DNA from 2 places in the Saccharomonospora cyanea NA-134 genome. Region 2 is predicted to be linked to the other one. Evidence: riboswitches for the same ligand, from Rfam matches in the RefSeq annotation. Region 2 holds a riboswitch; the other holds the start of a gene.
What was found. A riboswitch is a leader RNA that binds a small molecule or an ion and turns the genes downstream of it on or off. The one in region 2 is predicted to bind S-adenosylmethionine.
Positions count from the first base shown of each region.

Region 1: another riboswitch for S-adenosylmethionine. It lies ahead of SACCYDRAFT_RS21080 (methionine ABC transporter ATP-binding protein); the one in region 2 lies ahead of thrC (threonine synthase).

Region 1 covers NZ_CM001440.1:4,519,721-4,523,116, reverse strand. The annotation lists gene SACCYDRAFT_RS21090 (resuscitation-promoting factor) at 1-962, shown strand, start outside; gene rsmA (16S rRNA (adenine(1518)-N(6)/adenine(1519)-N(6))-dimethyltransferase RsmA) at 1,006-1,863, shown strand; SAM riboswitch class I at 1,917-2,006, shown strand; gene SACCYDRAFT_RS21080 (methionine ABC transporter ATP-binding protein) at 2,199-3,203, shown strand; gene SACCYDRAFT_RS21075 (4-(cytidine 5'-diphospho)-2-C-methyl-D-erythritol kinase) at 3,240-3,396, shown strand, end outside.
Region 2 covers NZ_CM001440.1:1,515,811-1,519,206, reverse strand. The annotation lists gene SACCYDRAFT_RS07350 (VOC family protein) at 1-75, opposite strand, end outside; gene rpsT (30S ribosomal protein S20) at 245-505, shown strand; gene holA (DNA polymerase III subunit delta) at 578-1,558, opposite strand; SAM riboswitch class I at 1,673-1,806, shown strand; gene thrC (threonine synthase) at 1,818-3,080, shown strand; gene SACCYDRAFT_RS07330 (ComEC/Rec2 family competence protein) at 2,974-3,396, opposite strand, start outside.

The DNA.
Region 1 (3,396 bases), 2.4 Mb from region 2:
TGTTGGAGGACGCCGGGATCAGCGTCGGCGCGCACGACGCCCTCTCGCCCTCCCCGCAGGCGCCGGTCGGTGACGGCGGGGTCATCAAGCTCGAACGCGGCCGTCAGCTCACCCTCGTGGTCGACGGTGAGTCCCGCGAGTCCTGGGTCCGGGCCACCACGGTGCGCGAGGCGCTGAGCCAGCTCGGGCTGGACCACCTGAACACCGGCGGCACCTGGTTCTCCGCGCCGCTGTCGGGTGAGGTGCCGCTCGACGGCATGCGCCTGGAGGTCAAGACCGAGAAGACCGTGACCCTCTACGACGGTGGCGAGAAGCCCCGTGAGGTCACCACCAACGCCGTCACCGCGGAGGAGCTGCTCGCCGAGCTGAACCTCGGCCTCGGCAAGCAGGACAAGATCGAAGAGGGCGCGGAGTTCAAGCTCACCGACGGCGCCGAGGTGCACGTCAGCCGCACCGGCGTGTCGGTGGTGAAGAAGACCGAGGTCATCGAGCCCGAGGTCGAGACCATCTACGACGACACCCTGGAGAAGGGCAAGGAGGTCGTCGAGGACGAGGGCAAGGCGGGCGAGAAGCTCGTCACCTACCGCGTGACGAAGAAGAACGGCAAGGTGATCGACAGCGAGGAGCTGTCGGTCGAGGTCGTCAAGAAGGCCGAGAAGAAGATCGTCCGGGTAGGGACCAAGGAGCCGGACGTCCCGCCCATCAGCGACGGGGCCGTCTGGGACGCGCTCGCGCAGTGCGAGTCGACCGGGAACTGGTCCATCAACACCGGCAACGGCTACTACGGCGGCCTCCAGTTCAACAAGCAGACCTGGGACGCCTACGGCGGCACCCAGTACGCGGCGTACCCACACCAGGCCACGCGCGAGCAGCAGATCGCGATCGCCACCAAGCTGCGGGACTCCCGTGGCGGCTACGGTGCCTGGCCGCACTGCTCCTCACAGCTCGGGCTGCCGCAGTAGAGCCCGCGGACCCGCTGTCCGGCGAGGACTTTAGGCTGGCCCGGTGAGCGACACACCGGGCCTGCTGGGAGCCGCCGAGATCCGCCGGTTGGCCTCGGCGCTGGGGCTGCGGCCGACGAAGAAGCTGGGCCAGAACTTCGTGCACGACGCCAACACCGTGCGTCGCATCGTGCACCTCGCCGACGTGGCGCCGGGGGACCCGGTGCTCGAGGTCGGCCCCGGCCTCGGTTCCCTGACTCTCGGGTTGTTGGACGCCGGTGCCCGTGTGCTGGCGGTGGAGATCGATCCCGTGCTGGCCGCGAGACTGCCCACCACCGTCGCCGAGCACGCGCCCGACGGTGCCGCGCGGCTCACCGTGCTCGAACGCGACGCCCTGCGGCTGCGCGCGGACGAGTTGCCCACCGCGCCCGCGGCGCTGGTGGCGAACCTGCCGTACAACGTGGCCGTGCCCGTCGTGCTGCACCTGCTCGCCGAGCTGCCGTCGCTGCGCCACGCGCTCGTCATGGTCCAGACCGAGGTGGCCGATCGCATGGCCGCGTCACCCGGCAGCCGCGTCTACGGCGTCCCCAGCGTGAAACTCGCGTGGTACGGGCGGGCGCGCAAGGTCGCGGCGGTGTCCCGGTCGGTGTTCTGGCCGGTGCCGAACGTCGACTCGTCGCTGGTCGCGTTCGAGCGGTCGAGTCCACCCGAGGACGTCGAGCGCGACACCGTGTTCGAGCTCGTCGACACCGCCTTCGCGCAACGCCGCAAGACCCTGCGTGCCGCCCTGGCCTCGTGGGCGGGGTCGGCCGACCGTGCCGCCGAGATTCTCACTCGCGCGGGCATCGATCCCGCCACCCGAGGTGAACGACTCACGGTCGAGATGTTCGCCGAACTCGCCCGGGTTGCGGCGAGAGTGTGATCTCGCCCAGCCACGCTTGCCAACCGCGTGGTGGGTTCGATGTACTGTGGGGGCATCCATCCCGAGCGACCGAGAGACCTGGCTCCGAGACGTCGCAGCAACCGCCCCGATGGGGAAGGTGCTACCGCCAGGACCGATGGAGGACCTGTGTACCGCACGCCGCTCCTGACGCAGCGTCGAGTCGTCGATCAAGGCCGTCGCACGGTGTGTGCTTGTTGTAGCCACACCGTTTCCCGCTGAGCGCCCTTCCTTTCGACCAACGTCGGTTCTTAGCCGTCTGCCTACTTTCGGACGTCCTGTGCTGGACGCCCGTTTTCGAGCTGCCTGGAGCTTTGGTGATCACCGTCGAGAACGTCAGTAAGTCGTTCACCTCCGCCGACTCCCCCGTGGTCGCGCTGCGCGATGTCAACCTCACAGTGAACGCGGGTTCACTCTTCGGCATCGTCGGACCGGCGCAGGCCGGTAAGACGACGCTGGCACGCTGCGTCGCGCTGCGGGAGCGGCCCGACAGGGGCACGGTGCGCTACGACGGCATGGACACCAGCAGGCTCGCGGGCCGCAAGCTGTGGGGCGCGCAACGGCAGGTCGCGGTGGTGGACCCCGCGTTGCGGCCGGAGCGCACCGTCGCGGGCAACATCGCCGCCCCGCTGGAGCGGATGGGCGTGGACCCCGACCGCAGGCGCAGCCGGGTCGGAACGTTGCTCGACGTCATCGGGCTCTCGCGGGCGGGCGCACGGCTGCCGTCGGAACTCACCGCGGGGCAGCAGCGTCGCGTGGCCCTCGCACGGGCACTGGCCACGGCGCCGTCGGTGTTGCTGGCCGACGACCCCACCCACGGTGTCGGTGGCGAGGAGTCCGCCGCGGTGTTGTCCGTCCTCGACCGGGCCAGGGCCGAACTGGGCGCCACCGTCATCGTCACCTCCCGGGACGCCGACATCGCCCGCCGGGTCTGCGACGAGGTCGCGCTGCTCGACCGGGGCAGGGTCGTCGAGTCCGGCACGCTGCTGAGCCTCCTCGGCAAGCCCGGAAGCCCGATCGCGGAGGCCCTGCTGCCCCGGGTCGACACCCCGAGGACACACCTGTCCGCCTACGACCGCGCCGTGGACGTCGTCCTCGTCGGTTTCGCCGCCGTGGGAGCCCTGCTGCCCGAGGCCGCTGCCCGCTTCGAAGTCGACTTCACCACCATCGGTGGCGGCCTGACCCGGCTCGGTGACACTCCGGTGGCTCGCTTCCGCCTCGGCGTGGAGGGCCAGCGGGCCGACGCCGCACTGGCGTGGATCGCCGAACGCGGCGCGCACGTGAGTACGCCGATGTACGGCCTGCGCGACGTCGCCGCCTGAACCAGCGGTTCCGGGCGGCCAAGTAGGCTGGTGGGCGTGCTTGCCGTCGTACCGCCGCCCGTGACCGTGCGAGTGCCGTCGAAGATCAACCTGCATCTGTCGGTCGGTGATCTGCGCGACGACGGCTACCACGATCTCACGACCGTGTTCCACGCGTTGTCGCTGACCGACGAGGTCACGGTGTTCGCGAGCC
Region 2 (3,396 bases):
GGTGTCGCGGTAGAACGCCGTCGTCACGGCGGGGTCCTTCGGGTTCAGCAGGATTCGGCTGCTCAGCACGTCCATGCCCCCACGGTCTCACGGCCCGCCGCTCGGGGTGCGGCATCTCGCGCCGCCGGCGTTGCTAAGCTGTTGAGCTGTTGCCGTGCGGCATTCCGCAGGGGAGGAAACCCGGGCCCTGCCGCCCGGGGCCGTATCAGCGCGGCAACGACAACCGAGACGAAGGAGCGCCCGCATGGCCAACATCAAGTCCCAGATGAAGCGCATCAAGACCAACGAGAAGCGCCGTCTGCGCAACCAGTCGGTCAGGTCGTCGGTGAAGACCGCGATCCGCAGGTTCCGCGAGGCCGCCGAGGCCGGTGACAAGGCGAAGGCCGTGGAGCTGCAGCGCGAGGCCGCGCGCAAGCTCGACAAGGCCGTGACCAAGGGCGTCCTCCACAAGAACCAGGCCGCCAACAAGAAGTCGGCGATGGCGCTGCGCGTCAACCAGCTCTGAGATCGGTGAGCTTCGAGAACCCCCGGCGCGGACTTCCGCCCGGGGGTTCTCGTCATGACCGCCTCCAGGTGGTCAGCGCTGCCTGCGGGCTGCAACGATGTCGAGAACGGCGCGTTCGAGGGCGTACGCCGGATCGGCCGCGGCACCCTTGACCTCGGCGTTCACCCGCGCGGCCACGCGCATGGCCGCAGCGAGCCCCGCGGCACTCCAACCCTTCGACTGGCCCTGCGCCTTGCGGATCTTCCACGGCGGCATGCCGAGCTCACCCGCCATCTGGTTCGGGTTTCCCCTCCCGGCCGCGGACACCCTGGCTATGGTGCGCACCGCGTCGGCGAGAGCGTCCGCCAGCAACACGTGGGCGACCCCGATCTGCTGGGCCCAGCGCAGCGATTCCAACGCTGCCGCACGGTCACCGGCCACCGCCTTCTCGGCGACCTGGAACCCCGTCACCTCCGCGCGACCCCGGTGGTAGCGCCGCACCGCCTCCTCGTCGACCGACCCGCCCGAGTCCGCCACCAGCTGCGTCGCCGCCGACGCCAGCTCGCGCAGATCCGTGCCCACGGCGTCGACCAGGGCCACCACGCCGGCGGCGTCGATGCGGCCTCCCGCCCTGCGGACCTCGTTACGAACGAACGACTCACGCTCGGCGGGCTTGGTGATCTTCGGACATTCCGTGACGGCGGCGCCTGCCTTGCGCAACGCCGCGGGCAGCGACTTCGCGGCCTTGCTGCGTCCACCGCCGCTGTGCACGACGACCAGCACGACGCCGTCCGCCGGGTCGGCGATGTACGACAACACGGCGTCGGCGTTCTCCTGACCGATGTCCTGGGCGGCGTCGAGCACGACGACGCGTCCCTCGCTGAACAGTGACGGGCTCACCAGTTCCGCGAAGTACGAAGGCGTGAGTTCGCTCACGCGCACGCGGACCGCGTCGGCCCTCGGGTCGGCCAGGCGCGCGGTGTCGAGCGCTTCGCGCACAGCCCTTTCGACGAGCAGTTCTTCCTCACCGAGTACCAGGTGCAGGGGCGGTGGCGTGGTGGCTGGACGACTCACGGTTCGATCCTGCCACGAATGACCTCGCCCGCGGCGCACGTGGCACGCGGCGCGGCCCATGCCGTACGCTACCTCTCGTCGCCGCGACACACCGACGGCGAACCACAACCGAACAGCTCATCCAGAGGGGCAGAGGGACCGGCCCGTTGAAGCCCCGGCAACCGGCGTCAGCCTGTCATCTCGGATCACGCGAGGTAGCTGACGACATCGGTGCCAATTCCGTCCCGCGTCAGCGGGAAAGATGAGGAAGGACCTCGCGATGACCGCAGTTGTATCCACGCCCTCCCGCCGTGCCGTCGACCTGGGCCCCGCCGTGGAACTCGTGTCGAAGGAGGAGGGCCACCGCCAGCCGCTGGCTCCGGAGTTCGTCTCCCCGCACGACTTCTCGCCGCTGGAGGTCGCCTACGACTTCGGGCGCGTGCGCCGGGAGGACATCGAATCCGGACCGCGCAACATCTGGCGCTACAAGAAGCTGCTCCCCGTTCCGTCGAACGTCGAGGAGATCCCGAACACCGAGCCCGGCTGTACCCGGCTGGTGCGAGCGGACCGGCTCGCGAAGGAACTCGGTGTGCGGCGACTGTGGGTGAAGGACGACACCGGCAACCCGACGCACTCGTTCAAGGACCGTGTGGTGGCCGTGGCTCTGGCTGCCGCTCGTGAGTTCGGCTTCGACACCCTTGCCTGCCCCTCCACCGGCAATCTCGCCAACGCCGTCGCCGCCGCCGCTGCCAGAGCGGGCTGGCGGTCGGTCGTGCTGATTCCCTCGTCGCTGGAGCGGGCGAAGGTACTCACGACCGCCGTGTACGACGGCGCGCTGATCGCGGTGGACGGCAACTACGACGACGTCAACCGGCTGGCCACCGAACTCGCCGCCGAGCACGAGAGCTGGGCGTTCGTCAACGTCAACGTGCGGCCCTACTACTCCGAGGGGTCCAAGACGCTCGCCTTCGAAGTCGCCGAACAGCTCGGCTGGCGGCTCCCGGAACAGATCGTCGTTCCGATCGCGTCGGGCTCGCAACTGACCAAGGTGGACAAAGGTTTCCGGGAACTCGGCGAGCTCGGGCTGGTGGACGCCGCTTCGTATCGCGTGTTCGGCGCACAGGCCACCGGGTGCTCACCGGTGTCGGCCGCGTTCCGTGACGGGCACGACGTGGTGCGGCCGGTGCGACCGGACACCATCGCCCGCTCGCTGGCGATCGGCAATCCAGCCGACGGTCCGTACGTCCTCGACACCGTGCGCCGCACGGGCGGAGCCATCTCCGACGTCAGCGACGACGAAGTGGTCGAGGGCATTCGGCTGCTGGCCCGCACCGAGGGGATCTTCACCGAGACCGCCGGGGGTGTCACCGTGGCGACGGCGAAGAAGCTCCTCGAGGCGGGCAAGCTCGACCCGGACGCCGAGACGGTACTGCTGATCACCGGTGACGGGCTGAAGACCCTCGACGCACTCGGCGACCGCGTCGGCCCCAAGGCCACCGTGCCGCCGTCGGTGGAGGCCGTGCAGACCGCACTCGACGGCTGAGTCCTCCGGTTCGGCCCGGCCGCCGACGCGGCGCCGCACCCCGCGTCACCACGGCGGGTTCACCCTCGTCCACCACGACGGCCGTGTCGCCTCCGGTGTCGGTCCTGGTCACCAGCGACCCCACTCCGGCGAGCACCTTCAGCGTCACCGGGCTGGGATGGCCGTAGGAGTTGTCCGCCCCCACGCTGGTGACCGCGATCCGTGGCGACACCGCCGTGAGGAAGCCCGGGAGCGTGTACCGGCTGCCGTGATGCGGGACCTTGAGGATCTCCGCGCGGAGGTCCTCACCCGCGAGGAGGTCCGCCTGCGCGGAGAG